4 regions of the Streptomyces sp. NPDC021093 genome follow, and region 3 is predicted to be linked to each of the others. Evidence: riboswitches for the same ligand, from Rfam matches in the RefSeq annotation. Region 3 holds a riboswitch; each other region holds the start of a gene.
What was found. A riboswitch is a leader RNA that binds a small molecule or an ion and turns the genes downstream of it on or off. The one in region 3 is predicted to bind cyclic di-AMP.

Region 1 (5,426 bases), on a different contig from region 3:
CCGTGCCGCCGACGCCGGAAGCGTGGCCGCGGCAGCCGAACTGGGGCAACTGCTCAGCGAGTTGGACGGCAGCGAGGCCGAAGCGGTCAAATACCTGGAGGCCGCCGCCAGGGGCGGACACCACCCCTCCGCCGCCGTCCTCGGCCGTTTCCTCCTCGACCGGGCCAGACACTGGCTGGGTGTCGCGGGTGCCCCCGAGGCGACGGCGCTCCGGAGTCTGCTGGACCCGCCGGAGGCGACCGTCGGCGCAGGGACGGACGGCCCGCCCGCCGAGCCGGCCCCGTTCCGTATCGACTACTCGCCCCCGGTCGACTACTCGCCCCAGGCCTGGTACCTGCCCGGCGGTTCTCTCTCCGAGCCTCCGTCGAGACCCCGCGAAAACACCCCCGGGTCCGCCCCGGGTTAACGTCAAAGCGTGACCAATCCCCCCGCCGCCGAATCTCCCGCCCCCACCCTCTTCACCTGGGAGTTCGCCACCGACCCGTACCCCGCCTACGCCTGGCTGCGCGAGCACGCGCCCGTGCACCGCACCAAGCTGCCCAGCGGCGTCGAGGCCTGGCTGGTGACGCGGTACGTGGATGCCCGGCAGGCCCTCGCCGACCAGCGGCTCAGCAAGAATCCGGCGAACCACACCGGCTCCGCGCACGCCAAGGGCAAGACCGGCATCCCCGGCGAGCGCAGTGCCGACCTGATGACGCATCTGCTGAACATCGACCCGCCGGACCACACCCGGCTGCGACGGCTCGTCTCCAAGGCATTCACCCCGCGCACGGTCGCCGAGTTCGCCCCCCGCGTGCAGGAGCTGACCGACCGGCTCATCGACGCGTTCGAGCCCAACGGGTCCGCCGACCTCATCCACGAGTTCGCCTTCCCGCTCCCCATCTACGCGATCTGCGACCTGCTGGGCGTACCCCGCGAGGACCAGGACGACTTCCGCGACTGGGCGGGGATGATGATCCGGCACGGGGGCGGGCCGCGCGGGGGAGTGGCGCGCTCGGTGAAGAAGATCCGGGCGTACCTCGTCGAGCTGATCCACCGCAAGCGCGAGGACCTCGGCGACGACCTCATCTCCAACCTCATCCGGGCCAGCGACCACGGAGAGCACCTGACGGAGAACGAGGCCGCCGCCATGGCCTTCATCATCCTGTTTGCCGGTTTTGAGACGACCATCAACCTGATCGGCAACGGGACGTACGCGCTGCTCCGCAACCCGGAGCAGCGCGAGCGCCTCCAAGCCGCCCTCGCCGAGGGCGACACCGGACTCCTCGCCACCGGCGTCGAGGAACTCCTGCGCTACGACGGCCCGGTGGAGCTCGCCACCTGGCGGTACGCGACCGAGGACCTGAGCATCGGCGGCGAGGAGATCTCCGCGGGCGACCCCGTGCTCGTCGTGCTTGCCGCCGCCGACCGGGACCCCGAAAGGTTCCAGGATCCGGACACCTTGGATCTCAGCCGTCGGGACAACCAGCACCTCGGCTACGGCCACGGCATCCACTACTGCCTCGGCGCCCCGCTCGCCAGGCTCGAAGCGCAGACGGCCCTCGCGACCCTGCTGACCCGTCTCCCTGACCTGCAACTCGCGGAAGATCCTGCCGATTTGCGGTGGCGTGGCGGCCTCATCATGCGCGGACTGCGCACCCTCCCGGTCGAGTTCGGGGAACCCGTAAGGGCACCCGAAGCTGACGGCGCGTCAGCAATGTGACCTTCGCGTGATCTCCACTGCATCGACTTGTGACGGGTGTTCGACTGCGGCTACGTTCACGGACGACCCAGCAGTTACGGCCAGAAGCCGGGTCACCGTCAGCTGAAAGGCAACCGCATGCGCTCCGGGAACGGTAAACACCGCCGCCCGCGTCAGGCACCCGCTCTCATCGTCGCGGCCGGGGTGACCGGATCCGCACTCGCGATTCCGCTCCTGGGCGCGACCAGCGCCAGCGCGGTCGAGTCGAACACCTGGGACCGCGTCGCCGAGTGCGAGAGCGGCGGCATGTGGAGTGCCGACCTCGGCAACGGCTACTACGGCGGGCTCCAGTTCTCGCAGGAGAAGTGGGACCAGTACGGCGGCGGTGCGTACGCCCCGCGGCCCGACCTCGCCAGCCGCTCGCAGCAGATCAAGGTCGCCGAGAAGGTGTTCGCCGCCGAGGGCCCGCAGGGCTGGCCGAGCTGCGCCGGCGTCTCCGGGCTCGCCCCGGGCGGCGGTGCTGATTCCGGTTCCGGTTCCGCGTCCGGCGGGGTCGACGCCGCCGATCCCGGCACGGACACCGGTGCACCGCCCAAGCCCCCGGCGGGCTCCGTGAAGCCGGACACCCCCGGCGAGAGCGCCCACCAGGACACCCCGGGCACGGGTGCGGACGCGGGCACGGGTGCGGGTAAGGACGCGGGTACGGATCCGGGTGCGAAGGCGCCGACCACCCCGGCCACCCCCGTCACTCCGACCACCCCCGCCATCCCGGGCAGCGGCCATCCCGCCGAGCCGACCCCCGGCTCCAGCATCGAGCCCAGCACCGGCCCGACCACCCCGGGCACCGAACTGCCCTTCCCCGGCGGCACGACGCCCGGTACGCAGGCCCCCGGCACGCAGACCCCGGGCACGCAGACCCCGGGCATCGAGTCCCCGGACGCGTCGGTCACGCCCGGCACGCCCGCCACTCCCGGTACGCCCGCCACCCCGGGCGCCACCGACCCCGCGGACGGAGGCCAGGGCAAGCACCGCGGCGAGCCCGCGCCGGAGAACTCCCTTCCCGTACCGGACAATTCGTCCACCCCGGACGGGACCGACGGACGCGATGAGGGCCGCCACGCCTCCCGTGACGGCGACAAGGGTGCGGACGGCGCACCCGGTCCCGGCGACTACACCGTGCGCCCCGGCGACAACCTCTGGCACATCGCCGACGAGGCGCACGTGCCCGGCGGCTGGCCCGCGCTCTACGAGGCGAACCGCAAGGCCCTGGGCGACGATCCGGACCTCATCAAGCCTGGCCAGAGCCTCGAATTGAGCGAAAAGTAGGCCCAGAACACAGGTAGTTCGGGACCTTATGTCCGGTTCTGCGCAAGTGAGACATGAGTCTCTCTGCCCCAACTGGCGTGTCCCTGCTGGAAGGTCCCGCCGTGCCCCCTCTGACCTGCGTAAACAACCGTGCAGGGAGGGCAAGTAGGGGCTGAATGTCCCCGATGGGCCTCTTTGAACATCGGGGACTCCTGTGATTACGGTCGTCCTCGCTCGCCACCGGTGGGCACCGGAGCCCGCACGCCGAATCCTGCCGGCGGGCCTCGGCAGCAGTCGTCGCGAAAGCGCCGTAGGCAGGAGCGGGGGACCCAAGGTAAGTGCCGGGCCCGGACGTTGAGAGACGGACGAGGAACGGCTTGGGGTGAAGCCGCCGAGACGGAACGCGGGAGAGATCCGCGGTCCCGACCGGAGGCCGGGCGAACTCACAGCCCGAACCCGACAGCTCACCTCGAAGGCGTCGGTGAGGGGATATCCATGTCGCTGTTCACTGGCAAGGGCAAGCACCGCCGTCCGTCCAAGGCCACCCGTGTCGCCACCCTCGCGGGTGTCACCGGTGTCGCGGTCGCCGCTCCGCTGATGGGGGCCTCCTCGGCCTCCGCCGCCTCCGTCGACACCTGGGACGCCGTCGCCCAGTGCGAGTCCGGCGGCAACTGGTCCATCAACACGGGCAACGGCTACTACGGCGGCCTGCAGTTCACGAACTCCTCGTGGGCGGCCGCCGGCGGCACCAAGTACGCGCCGCGCGCCGACCAGGCCACCAAGGGCCAGCAGATAGCCGTCGCCGAGCAGCTCCTCAAGATCCAGGGCCCCGGCGCCTGGGCCTGCGCGGGCGCCGGCAACCTCAGCAACGACGGTGTCGACCCGGGCGTCAGCACCGGCTCGGGCACGCAGAAGTCCGCCCCGAAGAAGCAGCACCGCTCCGAGGCCCCGACCGCCTCCCGCTCCGAGGCCCGCCAGGCCCCGAAGTCCGCGGCCCCGAAGTCCGAGGCCCCCAAGACGGCAGCCAAGCCGTCCGCCCCGATCCAGAAGGGTGACGGCGAGTACGAGGTCAAGTCCGGCGACACCCTCGCGAAGATCGCCGAGGCGAAGCACGTCAAGGGCGGCTGGCAGCACATCCTCGACCTGAATGAGGGAGTCGTCGTCGACGCCGACCTCATCTACCCGGGTCAGCAGCTCCACCTGAGCTGACCCCCGCGGAGACCCCGGCGGCCCACCCCCGCCCGGTCCCCGCGCAGTGGAGCGGACGGCCCACCCCCGTCCGCTCCGCACACCTGGACCCCGGCCGGGCGCGACTTCCCCCTGTACGCGCCCGGGCCGGGGCCCTTCTGCGTCCACGTCCCCTCGTATGGGCAGAGCCCGTACGCACGCTGGGTGAACAGGTCCGTAACACACGGCGACGGCCTTCAGGTCCTTCGTCCTGTATTACAGGCATTCGGGCATCTTTTCGTCCCAGCGGGCGGTCCATCGGCTGGCTGATGCCTGCGATCCGGTTAGGCTCATGTCGCAAGGCCGAAAGCGACCCTGCGCCGCGCCCCGTCAGCGGGCGCACCCCTCAGCGTCACATCCCATAAGGAGATGCTCGTGCCGTCCATCGACGTCGTCGTAGCCCGGGAAATCCTGGACTCCCGAGGCAACCCCACGGTCGAGGTCGAGGTCGGCCTCGACGACGGCAGCACCGGCCGTGCTGCTGTTCCGTCCGGCGCCTCCACCGGTGCCTTCGAAGCCATCGAGCTTCGCGACGGTGACCCGAACCGCTACCTCGGCAAGGGTGTCGAGAAGGCCGTTCTCGCCGTCATCGAGCAGATCGGCCCGGAGCTCGTCGGCTACGACGCGACCGAGCAGCGCCTGATCGACCAGGCGATGTTCGACCTCGACGCCACCGAGAACAAGGGCTCCCTCGGCGCCAACGCCATCCTGGGCGTCTCCCTCGCCGTCGCGCACGCCGCCTCCGAGGCCAGCGACCTGCCGCTGTTCCGCTACCTCGGCGGTCCGAACGCGCACCTGCTGCCCGTCCCGATGATGAACATCCTCAACGGTGGGTCGCACGCCGACTCCAACGTCGACATCCAGGAGTTCATGATCGCCCCGATCGGCGCGGAGTCCTTCTCCGAGGCCCTTCGCTGGGGCGCCGAGGTCTACCACACCCTCAAGAAGGTGCTGAAGACCAAGGGCCTGTCCACCGGCCTCGGCGACGAGGGCGGCTTCGCCCCGAACCTGGAGTCCAACCGCGCCGCCCTCGACCTCATCGTCGAGGCCATCACGCAGGCCGGTTACATCCCCGGCGAGCAGATCGCGCTCGCGCTCGACGTCGCCGCCTCCGAGTTCTACAAGGACGGCAAGTACGAGTTCGAGGGCAAGTCCCGCTCGGCCGCCGAGATGACCGAGTACTACGAGGAGCTCGTCTCCGCGTACCCGATGG
Region 2 (5,426 bases), on a different contig from region 3:
CGTTTCCGGGTCCTCGTAGCAGTACTGGAGGAAGTCGTTCCCCGAGACGTCAGCACGGTTTCCGGCGGAGATGAAGGCGGAGACGCCCGCGCCGCGCCGGTCAAGACCGGAGAGCAGCGCGATGCCGATGGCGCCGGACTGGGCGAACAGGCCGATCCGGCCGCGCGCCGGAGACCGGGGGGCGAGGGACGCGTTGAGTCGTACGTGATCGGAGGTGTTGATGATGCCGAAGGCGTTGGGGCCGATGATCCGCATCCCGTACGAACGCGCCTGCCGGACCAGCTCCCGCTGCCGCTCCCGCCCTTCGGCCCCGCTCTCCGCGTATCCGGCGGCCAGGACCACGAGCCCCTGGACGCCGCTCTCGCCGCAGTCGGCGACGACTTCCGGAACCTTCTCCGCCGGTACGACGACGACCGCGAGGTCGACGCCCTCCCCGATCTCGGCGACGGAGCGGTGCGCGGGAACGCCGTCCAGCTCGGTGACGTCCGGGGGAAGGGCCGCGTTCACCGCGTACGCACGACCGGTGAATCCGGCGGCGAGCAGGTTGCGCAGGACGGTACGGCCGACGGACTGCGCGGAGCGCCCGGCGCCGACGACCACGACGGACCCCGGCGACAGCAGCCGCTGCACGGAGCGGGCCTCGGCGCGGTGCTCGCGGGCGCGCTGCACGGCGAGGGAGCGGTCGGTGGGCTCCAGGTCGAACTCCAGGTGCACGACACCGTCTTCGAAGGAGCGCTTCTGCTGGTAGCCCGCATCCGTGAAGACCTTGATCATCTTGGAGTTGGCGGGCAGCACCTCGGCGACGAAGCGCCGGATGCCGCGTTCGCGGGCGACGGCTCCGATGTGTTCGAGGAGGGCGGAGGCGACGCCGCGTCCCTGGTGGGCGTCCTGGACGAGGAAGGCGACCTCGGCCTGGTCGGCGTCGGGGCCCGAGGCGGGCAGTCCGGCGGCGTTGATGCGGTCGTAGCGGACGGTGGCGATGAACTCGCCGCCGACGGTGACCGCGAGGCCGACCCGGTCGACGTAGTCGTGGTGGGTGAAGCGGTGCACGTCCTTGGCGGACAGCCGGGGGTAGGGAGCGAAGAAGCGGTAGTACTTCGACTCGTCGGAGACCTGCTCGTAGAAGCTGACGAGGCGGTCGGCGTCCTCGGTGGTGATGGGCCGGATGCGTGCGGTGCCGCCGTCGCGGAGCACGACGTCGGCCTCCCAGTGGTCGGGGTACACGTGATGCGCGTCGTCCACAGCCTTGGCCATGGGGGCAGCCTACGACTCGCGGCCGCTCGGAGGGCGGGGCAGTCTGGTCCTGTCCGGCGGGGCTTGTGCCGGGACTTGTGGCGGGGCTTGCGCCGGGGCTTCCGTCGGGACTTCCGCCGGGACTTCCGCCGGGCAGAGCAGCCTGCACCACGTGAGAGACTGGTCTAGACAACCAATAAGCACATGAAGGGCAACACCATGGTTGAGCGCCGCGTCACCGTCGGCTGGGCCGAGGGCCTGCACGCCCGCCCCGCCTCCATCTTCGTCCGCGCCGTCACGGCCACCGGCGTCCCCGTCACCATCGCCAAGGCGGGCGGCAACCCGGTCAACGCCGCGTCGATGCTGGCGCTGCTGGGTCTGGGTGCGCAGGGCGGCGAGGAGATCGTGCTCGCGTCCGAGGCGGAGAGTGCGGACGCGGCTCTGGACCGTCTCGCGAAGCTGGTCGCCGAGGGCCTGGACGAGCTCCCCGAGACCGTCTGACCTTCCGAGAGCCCATGAGGCCGCACCCATAGGGTCGCGCCCATAAGGGCGAATTCTCGCGCGGAAGCCGTGGCATCCCGAATTCGGGGGCCGCGGCTTCCGTCGTTTCCTGATCCCGAGAATTCAGTTCACCAAGAACGCCTCAGGGCGCCAGGAACACCGGTGAATTTGCGTCCGTCCGGGGCTCTTTTCCGCTACGACTTGTATACGGCCCGCGTGTTAATTCCGGCCGCCCGTCATGTTGACTGCTTGTTGCGGAATCCTCATGCGGTGCGCGGCCACCGCCCGCTCCGCGTGCCGTGCGGTCAGCGCCCTGGCCCGGTCCGCGTCGCGCCTGGTCACCGCGTCGACTATCGCGCCGTGCTCGGCCCACGTCTCGGCGGGCCTGGCCGGCCGCTCCACCACGTACATCCAGGCGATCTTGTGCTTGAGCTGGGCCAGCAGGGTGATCAGGCCGGGGCTGCCGGACGCCTGGGCCAGGGTCTCGTGGAACCAGCCGGTGAGAGAGGTCAGATCCTCGCCATCGGCCCGCCCGGCCCGGTCCTGCCCCAGCCTGACGAGCCCGCGGAGCACCTTGAGGTGCGCCTCCGTCCGCCGAACGGCCGCACGCGCCGCACCGAGCGGCTCCAGGAGCGTACGCATCTCCAGGAGGTCGGCGGCCTCCTGCGCGGTCGGCTCGGCGACGCAGGCGCCCGCGTGCCGGCGGGTGGTGACGAAGCCCTCGGCCTGCAGGGTGCGCAGCGCCTCGCGGACCGGGACGCGCGAGACGCCGTACCGGCGGGCCAGCAGCTCTTCCGTGAGCCGGCTGCCGCGCGGCAGAGCTCCGGACACGATGTCGTCGCGAATCGCCGTACACACCGAATGCGCGGGAATGCGCATGCCCGGACCTCCGTCTGCCCGCCGAATCCTTCTCTCAACTCTATTGCAACGCGGCGGAATTACCGAAGAAAATCCTGAACTCTGGCCTGAACTCCAGCCTGAACTCCGGGGAGAGCGCACACAGAAATGCCCCGGCTCGTGGAGAGCCGGGGCATTCCCGAACAGCAGGTACGGCGACGCGTGCAGCAGCAGGTGCGGCAGCCGCGGGTGCGGTCAGACGCCGACGCCGTGGCCGCGCAGGTACGCGACCGGGTCGATGTCCGAGCCGTACTCGGAGGAGGTGCGGGCCTCGAAGTGCAGGTGCGGGCCCGTGGAGTTGCCCGTGGAGCCGGAGAGGCCTATCTGCTCGCCGGACATGACGGACTGGCCGACGGAGACACCGATCGAGGAGAGGTGGCCGTACTGGGTGTACGAGCCGTCGTTCATCCTGATCACGATGTTGTTGCCGTACGCCCCGCCCCAGCCGGCCTCGACGACCGTGCCGGCACCGACGGCGACGACGGAGCTGCCCGACGAGGCGTGGAAGTCGACGCCGGAGTGGCTGCCGGAGGACCACAGCGCGCCACCGGACTTGTAGCTGGTGCTGACGTACGAGTCCGCGACCGGCAGCCGGAAGGCGTTGAGGCGCTTGCGCTCGGCCTCGCGGGCGGCACGCTCGCGCTCCTCGCGCTCCTTCTTCGCCTTGGCCTCGGCCTTGCGCTTGACCTCCGCCTTGCGGGCCTCTTCGGCCTTCCGCTCGGCCTCGGCCTTGTCGTACGCCTGCTTCTGGGCGGTGGCCTGTGCCTCGACCTGGGCGGTGAGGGTCTCCGTCACGGTGTTCTCCATGACGACGGCGCGGATGGTGCCGGTGTCCTCGGCCGACAGGTCGTGCTCGGCGGCGATGGCCTGCGGGGCCAGCGTTCCGATGACACCGGTCGTGGTGAGGGCGGCGACTCCGGCGATGTTGGCGCTCTTGCGCGACAGCACGGAGGGACGCCGGTGCTTCCCGGCGGCACGGGTGAACGCCATGAAGTGGCTGTTTCCTTTCCTTCCTTCTCGCCTACCGGGTTAGCTGACGGGTTCGGAGCAGGAAGGTCTCCTACGGGCCCCACCGGCCCGTGAAGGGCGATGGCGTCCGATTCACCCCAGGGACTGAGTGGGTCCCCGGCTCCCCAGGCTCGCGCCTGACGGGGACTCGGCGATGACTGCCCGGTGCCGCGGTTGCGGCGCACTCTGACGGACAGCCGGACCGACGCTAAGCGGCACTTCTTTCAATCGCCAAACAGACAGCCCTTTTTGTAACGGAGCCCACACGGCAGACAGGCAACCTCTCCAATAAATCGGACATAAGGGAGGACCCCGACGACTCGGGAGTCATCGGGGTCCTTCTTGTCATGCTTTGTGCCGGTCGTACGAACGGCCTTGTGCGGCCCTCCGACCGGTCAGCCGGTGACGACCGTGACCTCACCGATGTTCAGCGCCCGTACGGGCTCCGCGATCTGCGAGGCGTCGCCGACCAGGATCGTGACCAGCTTGTCCACCGGGAACGCGTTCACGACGGCCGCCGTGGCCTCCACCGTGCCGGTGGTGGCGAGCCGGGCGTACAGCTGGGCCTGGAAGTCGTCGGGCAGGTGCTGCTCGACCTGGTCGGCCAGCGTGCCCGCGACGGCGGACGCCGTCTCGTACTTGAGCGGGGCGACCCCGACCAGGTTCTGCACGGCGACGTCGCGCTCGGCGTCGGTGAGGCCCTCGGCCGCGAGCGTCCGCAGGACCTTCCAGAGGTCGTCCAGGGCGGGCCCGGTCGACTCGGTGTCCACGGAGCCGCTGATGGCCAGCATGGCGGCGCCGCTGCCGTCCGCGGCGGAGCGCATCACCTGGCCGAAGGCGCGCACGCCGTAGGTGTAGCCCTTCTCCTCGCGCAGGACGCGGTCCAGGCGCGAGGTGAGGGTGCCGCCGAGGCAGTACGTGCCGAGAACCTGGGCGGGCCAGACGCGGTCGTGCCGGTCCGGGCCGATGCGGCCGATCAGCAGCTGGGTCTGGACGGCACCCGGGCGGTCGACGATGACCACGCGGCCGGTGTCGTCGGCGGTGATCGGCGGGACCGGGCGCGGCGCGGCGGTGTTGCCCGTCCACTCCCCCAGGGTGTCGGCCAGGACGGCGTCCAGGTCGATGCCGGTGAGGTCGCCGACGACGACGGCCGTGGAGGTGGCCGGGCGGACGTGCGCCTCGTAGAAGGCGCGCACGGCGGCCGAGTCGATGGCCTTGACCGTCTCCTCGGTGCCCTGGCGGGGGCGCGACATGCGCAAGGAGGCCGGGAAGAGCTCCTTGGAGAGCTGCTTGGCGGCCCGCCGGGACGGGTTGGCCGCCTCGTGCGGGATCTCGTCGAGCCGGTTGCGCACGAGACGGTCGATCTCGCCGTCCGCGAACGCGGGCGCGCGCAGGGCGTCGGCGAGCAGGCCGAGCGCCTTGGGCAGCCGGGAGACCGGCACTTCGAGGGAGACCCGGATGCCGGGGTGGTCGGCGTACGCGTCGAGGGTGGCGCCGCAGCGCTCCAGCTCGGCGGCGAACTCCTCCGCCGAGTGCTTGTCGGTGCCCTCGGTGAAGGCGCGCGACATGATCGTGGCCACGCCGTCCAGGCCCTGGGGCTCGGCCTCAAGAGGTGCCGCGAGGTTGACCTCGACGGCCACCAGCTTCTGGCCGGGGCGGTCGCAGCGCAGCACGACCAGCCCGTTGGGCAGGGCGCCGCGCTCGGGGGCCGGGAAGGCCCACGGGGTGGCGGGGCCCGCCTGCGGCTGCGGGTGGAACTGCATCTCGCTGGTCACGGCTGCGGCCTT
Region 3 (5,426 bases):
GTGGGCGCCGTCACCTCGACGCCGACGTTGACGACGGCCATGTCGGGAGCCGCGGTGGCCGCACCCGATCCGGTGACGGACACCGTGGAGGGCGCCGGGCTCACGACGCCCGCCGCGACCGGGGCCGGGCTCTGCGCGGCGGCGGGCAGCGCGCCCGCCACCAGCAGCCCGCCGGCGAGGGCGGTGGCGACGAGGGCGCGCGTGGTGACGGACGCCCGGGTCGTGGGGGTCGTGGGGGACGGTGCTGCGGTGGGGGATGCGGACATGCGGCAGGGTTCCTTCCGGAGGCCGGGCGCCCGGAGCGGCCCGGCTGGACAGTGCGGGGACATCCCAGCACCGCCCGGGCCCCGGCAGGCCACGCCACTCTGGAGCGCTCCGAAATTCACCTCCCGCCACCCGCGCGCACTCGCATGCGGTCCGCACCCCCGTTCGACCCGGCCGCCGCCCGCCATACTGAGGCGCGTCGGCGTGAATCGGGGCACGGGAAGGGGTACGCGGTGTCGCAGCGGACGCAACAGGGGCAGCAGCAGGACGGTCCGGACGGGGAGAGCACTGCCGGGCAGCACGCGTACGACGTCCTGGTGCTCGGCGGCAGCGGGGTCGACACGGTGGTGCGGGTGGACGCGCTGCCGGTGCCCCTCGCGGACTCGGTCGGGGTCTCCCCCATCAGCGAGTGGCCGGGGCACACGGGCGGCAACGTGGCGCTGGGCTGCCAGGCGCTGGGGCTCGGCGTGAAGTTCCTGGACGTCATCGGCGACGACTGGATCGGCGGCCAGGTCCGGGAGCGGCTGGCCAAGGGCGGCGTGGACTTCGAGCCGCTGATCTCGCCAGCGGGCACCCGTCGCGCCGTCAATCTGGTGGATGCGACGGGCCGTCGGATGTCGTTCTACGACGCCCGTGACCCCGATGACCTGCGGATGCCGGCCGACTTCTGTCTGCCGCACGTGCGTCGTGCCCGGCATGTGCACGTCTCCATCATGGGCTTCGCCCGCCATCTCCTGGACGACCTCGTGGCGACCGGCGTCCCGTTCTCCACCGACCTGCACGACTGGGACGGGGCCGACGAGCACCACCGTGCCTTCGCGCTCCGCGCCGACCTGGTGTTCCTCAGCGCGGCGGGTGCGGGCGAGCGGATCGGCGACCTGATGCGGGAGATCCTGCGCGAGGGCCGGGCCGGGGCGGTCATCGCGACGGCGGGCGCGGGCGGCTCGTACCTGCTGACCCGCGACGGCGGCAGCACTCCGCGTCCGGTCCCGGCGACCGTCCCGCCCGCTCCGGTGGTGGACTCCAACGGTGCGGGCGACGCGTATGTCTCCGGGTTCCTGTACGGGCGCCTGGCAGGCCGGAGCCTGGAGGAGTGCGCCCGGCTCGGCGCGCTGGCCGGGGCGTACGCCTGCACCGTCCCCGGCAACACGTCCCTGATCGGCCCGGACGCGCTGCTCGCCGAACCCGCGGGGCCGCAGGCCTGACCCTCCGTGCTCGCCGAACCCGCGCGGCCGCAGGCCTGACCCTCCGTCAGGGAAGCGCCCCGGGCCCCCGCGGCCCGGCCTTCCCCCCCCGGAGGGCCGGGCCCGACTCTCCGTCAGAGAGGCAGCAGGTCGGGCCGCTTGGCCTCGACGTGGTCCCCGGAGCTCTCGCCGCGCAGCCGTCGGCCGATCCACGGCACCAGGTGCTCGCGGGCCCAGTCGATGTTGTCGCGGCGCGCTTCGAGCCTGCCGCGCGGCGCCATCGGCGGCCACGGCTGGTCGGGGTCGGCCGGGATGTCCAGGCCGAGCACCTGACCGGCCCGCAGCGCGACCCGGGTGTGCCCCTCGGGCGAGAGGTGCAGCCGGTCGGAGTCCCAGGCCCGCCGGTCCTGCACGGACTTCAGCGACCACAGGTCGAGGACCGGGCAGTCGTAGCGGTCGGCGATGGACCGTACGTGCGCCGAGTACGTGGCGACCTTGCCGCGCAGATGGCGCAGTACGGGGACGCCCCGGGTGTCGAAGCCCGTGGTGATCATGACCGTGCCGACCGCCGACGTGAGGTCGGCGACGGCCTTCTCGAAGCGCTCGGCGACGTCGTCGGGGTCGGTGCCGGGCCGGATGATGTCGTTGCCGCCCGCACAGAAGCTGACCAGGTCGGGGGCGAGCTCCTTGGCCCGCGGGACCTGCTCGGCCACGATCTGGTCGAGGAGCTTGCCGCGTACGGCGAGGTTCGCGTATCGGAAGGTGTGCTCGGGTACCCGGTCGTCCAGGAGGACGGCAAGCCGGTCGGCCCACCCGGTGAACGCACCGTCGGGGCCAGGGTCTCCGACCCCTTCGGTGAAGCTGTCCCCGATCGCCGCGTACGACCCGATGGTGCCTGTGCTGAATGATCTCGAATCGTCTGCCACGTCGACACATCCTTCACTTCCGCAAGTGACTTACGCCACCGTAGGGAGGGGTTGACGGAGGGTGAGATATACCACCGGTCAAGATTCATTCAACCCGGAATACGCAGGTGATGCCGCGAGAACGGGGCTCGCCCCCGCACCGGGACCGGTGCGGGGGCGAGAAAAACCGTGTGCCGGAAGGGCCGAAGCCCGCCGTCGGCGTGCGGTCAGACCGGGACGCCGTTGCTGCGGAGGTAGCCCAGCGGGTCGATGTCCGAGCCGTATCCCGGGCCGGTGCGGATCTCGAAGTGCAGGTGCGGTCCCGTGGAGTTTCCGGTGGAGCCGGAGTAGCCGATCTGCTGGCCGCCGGAGACGCTCTGGCCGGAGCGGACGTTCAGCGCGGACAGGTGGGCGTACTGCGAGTAGCGGCCGTCGTTGTGCTTGATGACGATCTCGTTGCCGTACGCGCCGCCCCAGCCGGCGGAGACGACGGTGCCCGCACCGACGGCCTTGACCGGCGTGCCGGAGGAGGCCCGGAAGTCGACACCGGTGTGGTAGCCGCTGGACCAGCTGCCGCCGGAGGCGCGGTACGGGGTGGAGACGCCGGACGGGACGGGCGCGGAGAAGCCGGAACCGGAGCTCTGCTGCCGCTCGACCCGCTTCTGGGTGCGCTGCTCCGCACGCTTCTCGGTGCGCTGCTCCGTGCGCTGCTCGACGCGCTGTTCCGTACGCTCGGTGCGCTCCGTGCGGTCGGCCTGCTTCTGCGGGGCGGGCGCCGTGGCCTTCGCCCCACCGGCGCTGCCCGAGCCCGCGGGCGCCTTGCCGCCGAGGGTGAGCTTCAGACCGGGGAAGATCATCGAAGGGTCGTCGCCGACGACCGACTTGTTGTCCGTGTACAGCTTCTGCCAGCCGCCGCGCACGTTCTCCTCCGCGGCGATCTTCGACAGGTTGTCGCCGGTCACCACGGAGTACGTACGGGTGTCGGTCTTCTTGGAGTCGGCCTGCGGCGCGGCGGCCGGGCGCTCCGCCGTCCGCTGCTGGGGCACCTGCTGCAGCGGCGCCTTCTGCGGCAGCGCGACGGGAGCCGCAGCCTTGTCGGCGGCGTGCGCCCCCGTGGCCCCGATCAGCGGGAGCGCCAGTGCCGCACCGCCCGTACCGGCGGCGACGAAGCCGCGGGTGAGCGACGAACTGGACTTGGGGCGGCGGTGCTTACCCTTTGCAGGCATGACGGATTCCTCTCCGGCGCCTGCGAGGTGAGCTGTCGGGTTCGGGCTGGAGATGCCCGGCCGCGCTCCCTGAAGAGCACGACTTCACCCCTAGCCGTACCGGAGGATGGAGCGCTTCCGGTGCCGGCGTACTACCTGGGTCCCCCGCTCCTGCCACACGAAGAAGTCATGGGTGCGGATTCCGGGCGGTGGCAGGATTCGGCGGTCCACCCGGATTGACGGTGAACCTAGGCGAGTGCGGACCTCCCGAACAAGCCGTTCCCTTCTTCTCCTTCCCCTCAGCACTCCTTCTCCACGGTTCTCCCGCTGCGCCGCACCCGTCACTTCCGCCATCTCCCGCCCCTGACCTGGCCTTTGACGCCCCGGCAGTTCCCGGCAGCCCCGCCCTATGATTCTGCTCACTCGCCCCCGCCCCGGGGCCAGGTGGGTGCCTTAGGCACCTATTTTGACCCGTCATGTCGTATCGTCGGTCCGTGCCCGGCCGGTGCGCTTCGCCCCGGCGAACGACCGCGTGAGGAGCACTCGTGACGCAGCAGGCATCGCCGTCGGCCGAGCCCGACCTGGCAGGTGTACGGAACTTCCGGGACGTCGGCGGGCTGCCGACGGTGGACGGCCGGTCGACGCGGTACGGACGGCTCTTCCGCAGCGGTCACCTGGCGCACGCCACCGAGGCGGACACGGTGTTCTTCGACTCGCTCGCGCTGCACACGATCTTCGACTTCCGCAATGCCGCGGACCAGAAGCTGGAGGGCCCGGACGTCGCGCTCACCGGCGTGCGGAACGTGAACATCCCGCTCAGCGACCCGGCGGACGGCACCGAGTTCTGGCGGATGGTGCGCGACGGCAACATCGACCAGCTGCGCGAGATCCTCGACGACGGCAAGGCAGCCGCCCGTATGACGGGCTCGTACCGGCGGATGATCGTGGAGCGAACGGCCGAGCACAGCCGGGTGCTGCACGCCCTCGCCGAGGACAGCGTGCCCGCACTGATGCACTGTGCGGCGGGCAAGGACCGGGCGGGCCTGGCCATCGCGGTGACGCTCCTGGCGGTGGGCGTCGAGCGCGAGGCGATCGTGGCGGACTACGTGAAGTCGAACGACCCGCACCGGCGCTACAAGGTGCGCCGCGGCAGCGACTCCCCCGAGGCGATGAACGCCGAGGTGATGGGCCTGCTCGCGCCGCTCTTCGACGCCCGCGCCAGCTACCTGGAGGCCGCCTTCACCGTCATCGCGGACACCTGGGGCGACACCGACACGTATCTGACGCAGGGCCTCAAGCTCACGCAGGGGACGCGCGAGGCACTGCGCGAGCGGCTCACCGAGTGACGCGCACCGCCGCGCAGCACCCGCTCAGCCCTCACCGCCGAGCGTGAACAGCAGGTAGATGAAGGCCGCGAAGGCGTGGCCCACGGCGACGTACAGGAAGACGCGCAGCACCAGCCCGCGCGGCGCCCTGTCCTCGACGAAGCCGAGCACGCCGGACTTCCCCGCGCCGTCGTTCCAGTCGGCCTTCTTACTGGTCCTGGAGTTCTCGTCGTGGGCCGCCTCCTGGGCGGCCCTGGCGATCGCGGCCATCGCAGCAGTCTGTGACTCGGTGAGATCCGGCATCTCATGACTCCTGGGGCAGGCAGAGCCCGGCGACGGTGCTCTGCATCAGTGTGTGGACGAAAAGCAGCTCGGCCCCGGCCGGCGTCACCGAGGTGATCCGGTGCGGGGTGAGCGAGTCGAAGTGGGCGCTGTCGCCCTCGTCCAGGAGGTGGACGGTCTCTCCGAGGACGAGCCGCAGCCGCCCTTCGAGGACGTACAGCCACTCCTCCCCCGGGTGCACGCGGACGAGATCGCCCTGGG
Region 4 (5,426 bases), on a different contig from region 3:
CGACCGACGGCACGGTCAGCGCCGAGTTCAACAGCGCGTACGGCAACATGATGAAGGTCGTCTCGCCGAGCGGTGTCGAGACCTGGTACTGCCACCTCTCCACCACCAAGATCCGCTCGGGTCCCGTGAAGGCCGGCGACGTCATCGGCTTCTCCGGCAGTTCCGGGAACTCCACCGGGCCGCACCTCCACTTCGAGGTACGACCGGGCGGCGAGTCCGCCGTCGACCCGCTGGCCTGGTACCGCAGCCACGGCCTCGACCCGACGACGTAAACCCCCGGCACCGTTCGTACGGAAGGCCTACGGGAAAGGGCCCGCACCGGACATCCGGTGCGGGCCCTCATTCGTACCTGTGCGGAGCTACAGCTTCTCGACCGGCGCGTACCGCAGCAGCAGCTTCTTCGGGCGCTCGCCGCCGAAGTCGATCGTGGCCTGCGCGTCCGAACCCGACCCGGTCACCGTCATCACCGTGCCGAGGCCGAACTGGTCGTGCGTGACGCGGTCTCCGACGGCGAGATTGATCACCGGCTTCTCCGCCGCACGCCGGGTGGCGAAGCCCGAAGGGCCGCCCCGGGAGCGGGAATTGGCCAGCGAAGAGGACAGCGAGGACGCCACCGAGCCCGCCTTGGAGCCGGAGACCGGGCCCGCCGGGATCTGCGCGCCGGTGCGCTTCCACTCCAGGTGGGTGTCCGGGATCTCCTCCAGGAAGCGGGAGGCCGGGTTGTACGAGGGTTGGCCCCAGGCGCTGCGCATGGTCGAACGGGTGAGGTAGAGGCGTTCGCGGGCGCGCGTGATTCCGACGTACGCCAGGCGCCGCTCCTCCTCCAGCTCCTTGGTGTTGCCCAGCGAGCGCATGTGCGGGAAGACGCCGTCCTCCATGCCGGTCAGGAAGACGACCGGGAATTCGAGGCCCTTGGCGGTGTGCAGCGTCATGAGGGTGATGACGCCGGAGCCGTCCTCGCCCGATGCGTCAGCATCAGATTCAGCAGGTGCGTCGGGGATCTGGTCGGAGTCGGCGACGAGCGCGACCTTCTCCAGGAAGTCGGAGAGGGTGCCGGGGGCTTCGCCGTCGTCGTCCCCCTGGTTCTCCTGCTCGAATTCGAGGGCCACCGCGGCGAGTTCCTGAAGGTTCTCGATGCGGGTCTCGTCCTGCGGGTCGGTGGACGCCTGCAGCTCGGCGAGATATCCGGTCCGCTCCAGTACGGCTTCGAGGACGGTGGCCGGTCCTGCTCCGGACTCGACGATCGTACGGAGCTCCTCCATCAGCGTGTTGAACCGCTTGACGGCGTTGGACGAGCGGGCGGCCATTCCGTACGCCTCGTCGACGCGGCGCAGGGCCTGCGGGAAGCTGATCCGCTCGCGCAGCGACAGCGCGTCGATCATGGCTTCGGCGCGCTCGCCGATGCCGCGCTTGGGCACGTTGAGGATGCGGCGCAGCGGGACGGTGTCCTCGGGGTTCGACAGCACGCGCAGGTAGGCCAGGATGTCCCGGACCTCCTTGCGCTCGTAGAAGCGGACGCCGCCGACGACCTTGTACGGCAGGCCGACCCGGATGAAGATCTCTTCGAAGACGCGGGACTGGGCGTTCGTACGGTAGAAAACGGCGACGTCGCCGGCCTTGGCGTCGCCCGCGTCGGTGAGGCGGTCGATCTCCTCGGCGATGAACTGGGCCTCGTCGTGCTCGGTGTCCGCGACGTACCCGGTGATCTGGGATCCGGCGCCGGCGTCGGTCCAGAGGTTCTTCGCGCGGCGGTTCTCGTTGCGCTCGATGACGGCGTTGGCGGCGGTGAGGATGGTCTGGGTGGAGCGGTAGTTCTGCTCCAGCAGGATCGTCTTCGCGTCCGGGTAGTCCTCCTCGAACTGGAGGATGTTGCGGATCGTCGCGCCGCGGAAGGCGTAGATCGACTGGTCGGCGTCGCCGACGACGCACAGCTCACCGGGGGCCTTGCCCTCGCCGGAGGGCCCGACCAGCTCCCGTACCAGCGTGTACTGGGCGTGGTTGGTGTCCTGGTACTCGTCGACCATCACGTGCCGGAAGCGCATCCGGTAGTGCTCGGCGACGTCGGGGAACGCCTGGAGCAGATGCACCGTGGTCATGATGATGTCGTCGAAGTCCAGTGCGTTCGCCTCGCGGAGGCGGGACTGGTACATCGCGTAGGCCTGGGCGAGGGTCTTCTCGAAGCCGTCGGCGGCCTGGCCGGCGAAGGTCTCCTCGTCTATCAGCTCGTTCTTCAGGTTGGAGACCTTGGCGCTGAAGGACTTCGGCGGGAACTTCTTCGGGTCGATGTCGAGGTCGCGGCAGACCAGGGCCATCAGACGCTTGGAGTCGGCGGCGTCGTAGATCGAGAAGGAGCTCGTGAAGCCGAGCTTCTTGGACTCGCGGCGCAGGATGCGGACGCAGGCGCTGTGGAAGGTGGACACCCACATCGCGTTGGCGCGCGGGCCGACCAGGGCCTCGACGCGCTCCTTCATCTCGGCCGCGGCCTTGTTGGTGAAGGTGATCGCGAGGATCTGGCCGGGATGCACACCGCGGGCCGCGAGCAGGTGCGCGATGCGATGGGTGAGCACACGGGTCTTGCCGGAACCGGCTCCGGCCACGATGAGCAGCGGCGATCCGGCGTGCACGACGGCTGCGCGCTGGTTGTCGTTCAGCCCGTCGAGCAGGGCCGCCGGGTCGACCACCGGGCGGGGGGCGCCGTCCCGGTAGTACGCGTCGCGGGGCGGCGGCGGGCCGTCGAAGGCGCCCTGGAAGAGGTCGTGCGGAACCTCCTCCGCGGGGGCACCGTCATCGGTGTCCTCCGGGGGAGGCGGGGCCGCGTCGTCCTTGTGCTGGAGGTCGGCCAGGAAGCTGTCGTCAAAGAGGCTGCTCATCGCCTACCGAGTCTAGGCGGCCGCACTGACAGCAGGTCCCGGTTTCCGCCACCACCGTCCGTGACCTTGCCCAGCACCACCCGCGACCACCTTCCGTGACCCGACCCTCACCGCTTGCAAAGGTCACGAAAATGTATCGGGCATATCGAACATCAGGCTTCCCACCCGTCACGGGGATTGGCTACGGTGCTGCGCGAGCGGCCCGTACCCCCCTCGGCGAACCGCGCCGGAACGGTGCCCTCACGCCGAATTCGCGCCGCCCGCACGGTGGTTCGGAACCGGGGACCCACACGCATCACCGGGGTGAATCGGCCCGTCCCCCACACACACCTGGGCCGTAGGGCACCTTCCGTCAGTCCGCCCGAACCCGACAGCTAACCCGGTAGGCGGTCCACGGAAGGAATGCCTGCTTTGGCATCGCATCGCAAGCCGCGTACCCGCGCCACGTCGCTGATACGTTCCACCGCTCCCGGATTCGGCGTCACCACCGCCGCCCTGGTCACCGTCGGCCTGGTCGCCCAGTCCGCCCAGGCCGCGCCCACCGCACCCGCCTCGCCGAAGCCCTCGGTCGAAGAGGTGCAGAAGAAGGTCGACGACCTCTACCGGCAGGCCGGGACGGCGACCCAGAAGTACAACGCGGCCAAGGAAGCCACCCGGCAGCAGAAGGAGAAGCTCGACGGGCTCCTCGACGACGTCGCGCAGCGCACCGACAAGCTCAACGAGGCCAGGCGGGCGCTCGGTACCTTCGCTGCCACCCAGTACCGCAGCGGATCGGTCGGTTCCACGGCCGCTCTGCTCCTGGCGCACGACCCGCAGTCGTACTTCGACTCGCGGCGGCTGATGGCGCGGACCACCGATCGGCAGAAGAAGCTGGTCGCCGACTACAGCGCACAGCAGCAGTCCGCCGCGAAGCACCGGGCCGTGGCGACCCGCGGTCTGGAGCGGCTGACCACGTCGCAGGCCTCGCTGCGGGAGTCCAAGCAGGACGTACAGGACAAGCTCGGGCAGGCGCGCGGGCTGCTGTCGCGGCTGACCGCCGAGGAGAAGGCCAAGCTCGCGGAGCTGGAGCGCAAGCGCGAGGCGGAGGCCAAGCGCAAGGCGGAGGAGCTGGCGCGGCAGCAGGCGGAGGAGGCGGCCAGGGAGAAGGAGCGGGAGGAAGAGAAGGAGAAGGAGCCCGGGCAGGGGTCCGGATCCGGGTCGGGTACCCGTACCGGTACCGGTACGGGCACAGGCACGGGCACGGATTCCGGTAGCGGCTCGGGCTCCGGCAGCGGCTCTGACTCCGGCTCCGGCTCCGGCTCCGGCTCCGGAAGCTCGTATTCCACGAAGGCCGCGAAGGTGCTGGACTTCGCCCGCGCCCAGATCGGCAAGCCGTACATCTGGGGCGCGACCGGCCCCTCCTCGTACGACTGCTCGGGGCTGTCCCAGGCCGCCTGGCGGGCCGCCGGGGTGACCCTGCCGCGGACCACCTGGGACCAGGTGAAGGTCGGCACCCGGATCGCGACGAAGGACCTCAAACCGGGTGACCTGGTGTTCTTCTACGACGACATCAGCCACGTCGGCATCTACAAGGGCAACGGAATGATGATCCACGCACCGAAGCCGAACGCGAAGGTGCGCGAGGAGTCGATCTACTACATGCCGATCTACGGGAGCGTACGGCCGGCCTGACCGGTCCCGCCGGAACTCAGGTCCAGAGGACGGCGACGAAGATATTGACCGCCGTCAGCCCGCCGACCGCGCCGAACAGCGCCTTCTCCACCTTCTCGTCATCGCGCTTGACGTAGACGAGGCCCAGGATCACCACCAGGATCGCCAGCTTGATGCCGAGCTTGACGTTGTTGAGGGTGTGGTCCTGGGCCTGGTTGAGCCCGACCAGGGCGATGCCGGTGACCAGCATGGTCAGCGCACCGTGCAGCATCGGGGGCGTGAAGCGGGCGGTGCCCGCGCCCATCGCCTTCATCTGGGTCAGGAAGCCGCCGAGGAGCGAGGCGATGCCGATGATGTGGAGTCCTACGAAAACATTGATCAGTACATCCATGGGGCGGAGCCTAGCCAGGCGTTAGCAGGGGGATCGCGGCAGGGCGGGCCATTCCGTCCCATCGATCACAGTGGGCGCGGAAGTGGTGATTCCGCATCCCAGTCGTCGATCATCTGCGATCAGCACTCGCCCTCTTCCTGCCATTAGCGCTCATTCGAAGGCTGTGCCGTGACGCCCAGGTTTAGCGTCCCTCCCCAGACGGCCGACTCCCCTCCCCCACCGGCCGGACGGACCCGTGGAAGGACGTGAACGCCCTCGTGGCAGCGCACCGGAAGCCCAAGCAGCGCTCACTCACCGGCAGTACCGTTCGTACCGCCCGCACCACCGCGGTCACCCTCGCACTGGCAGGGGCCGCGGGCACCACCGCACTGGAGGGCACCGCACAGGCGGAGCCGACGCTCACTCCGGCACAGATCAAGTCGAAGATCGACAAGCTGTACCACGACGCCGAGGCCGCCACCGAGACGTACAACGGCGTGCAGGAGAAGGCCGAGCGGACCAAGAAGTCGCTCGAC

Region 1: linked by a shared signal. The riboswitch ahead of ACH4SP_RS30870 (transglycosylase family protein) and the one ahead of ACH4SP_RS34790 (peptidoglycan DD-metalloendopeptidase family protein) in region 3 are both predicted to bind cyclic di-AMP.
Region 2: linked by a shared signal. The riboswitch ahead of ACH4SP_RS38160 (M23 family metallopeptidase) and the one ahead of ACH4SP_RS34790 (peptidoglycan DD-metalloendopeptidase family protein) in region 3 are both predicted to bind cyclic di-AMP.
Region 4: linked by a shared signal. The riboswitch ahead of ACH4SP_RS23485 (NlpC/P60 family protein) and the one ahead of ACH4SP_RS34790 (peptidoglycan DD-metalloendopeptidase family protein) in region 3 are both predicted to bind cyclic di-AMP.

The regions. Positions count from the first base shown of each region.
Region 1 covers NZ_JBIRQJ010000010.1:324,179-329,604, forward strand. Annotated here, with positions in the region: gene ACH4SP_RS30855 (hypothetical protein) at 1-406, shown strand, start outside; gene ACH4SP_RS30860 (cytochrome P450) at 416-1,702, shown strand; gene ACH4SP_RS30865 (transglycosylase family protein) at 1,820-3,007, shown strand; cyclic di-AMP (ydaO/yuaA leader) riboswitch at 3,283-3,479, shown strand; gene ACH4SP_RS30870 (transglycosylase family protein) at 3,482-4,195, shown strand; gene eno (phosphopyruvate hydratase) at 4,583-5,426, shown strand, end outside.
Region 2 covers NZ_JBIRQJ010000016.1:137,918-143,343, forward strand. Annotated here, with positions in the region: gene ACH4SP_RS38145 (GNAT family N-acetyltransferase) at 1-1,254, opposite strand, end outside; gene ACH4SP_RS38150 (HPr family phosphocarrier protein) at 1,453-1,734, shown strand; gene ACH4SP_RS38155 (GntR family transcriptional regulator) at 1,954-2,613, opposite strand; gene ACH4SP_RS38160 (M23 family metallopeptidase) at 2,827-3,621, opposite strand; cyclic di-AMP (ydaO/yuaA leader) riboswitch at 3,635-3,803, opposite strand; gene ACH4SP_RS38165 (M16 family metallopeptidase) at 4,035-5,402, opposite strand.
Region 3 covers NZ_JBIRQJ010000013.1:190,285-195,710, forward strand. Annotated here, with positions in the region: gene ACH4SP_RS34775 (SIMPL domain-containing protein) at 1-266, opposite strand, end outside; gene ACH4SP_RS34780 (carbohydrate kinase family protein) at 579-1,469, shown strand; gene ACH4SP_RS34785 (SGNH/GDSL hydrolase family protein) at 1,583-2,374, opposite strand; gene ACH4SP_RS34790 (peptidoglycan DD-metalloendopeptidase family protein) at 2,581-3,579, opposite strand; cyclic di-AMP (ydaO/yuaA leader) riboswitch at 3,584-3,793, opposite strand; gene ACH4SP_RS34795 (tyrosine-protein phosphatase) at 4,104-4,904, shown strand; gene ACH4SP_RS34800 (DUF6126 family protein) at 4,929-5,186, opposite strand; gene ACH4SP_RS34805 (helix-turn-helix domain-containing protein) at 5,188-5,426, opposite strand, start outside.
Region 4 covers NZ_JBIRQJ010000007.1:319,015-324,440, forward strand. Annotated here, with positions in the region: gene ACH4SP_RS23475 (M23 family metallopeptidase) at 1-272, shown strand, start outside; gene pcrA (DNA helicase PcrA) at 360-2,870, opposite strand; cyclic di-AMP (ydaO/yuaA leader) riboswitch at 3,104-3,275, shown strand; gene ACH4SP_RS23485 (NlpC/P60 family protein) at 3,273-4,541, shown strand; gene ACH4SP_RS23490 (hypothetical protein) at 4,558-4,911, opposite strand; gene ACH4SP_RS23495 (NlpC/P60 family protein) at 5,169-5,426, shown strand, end outside.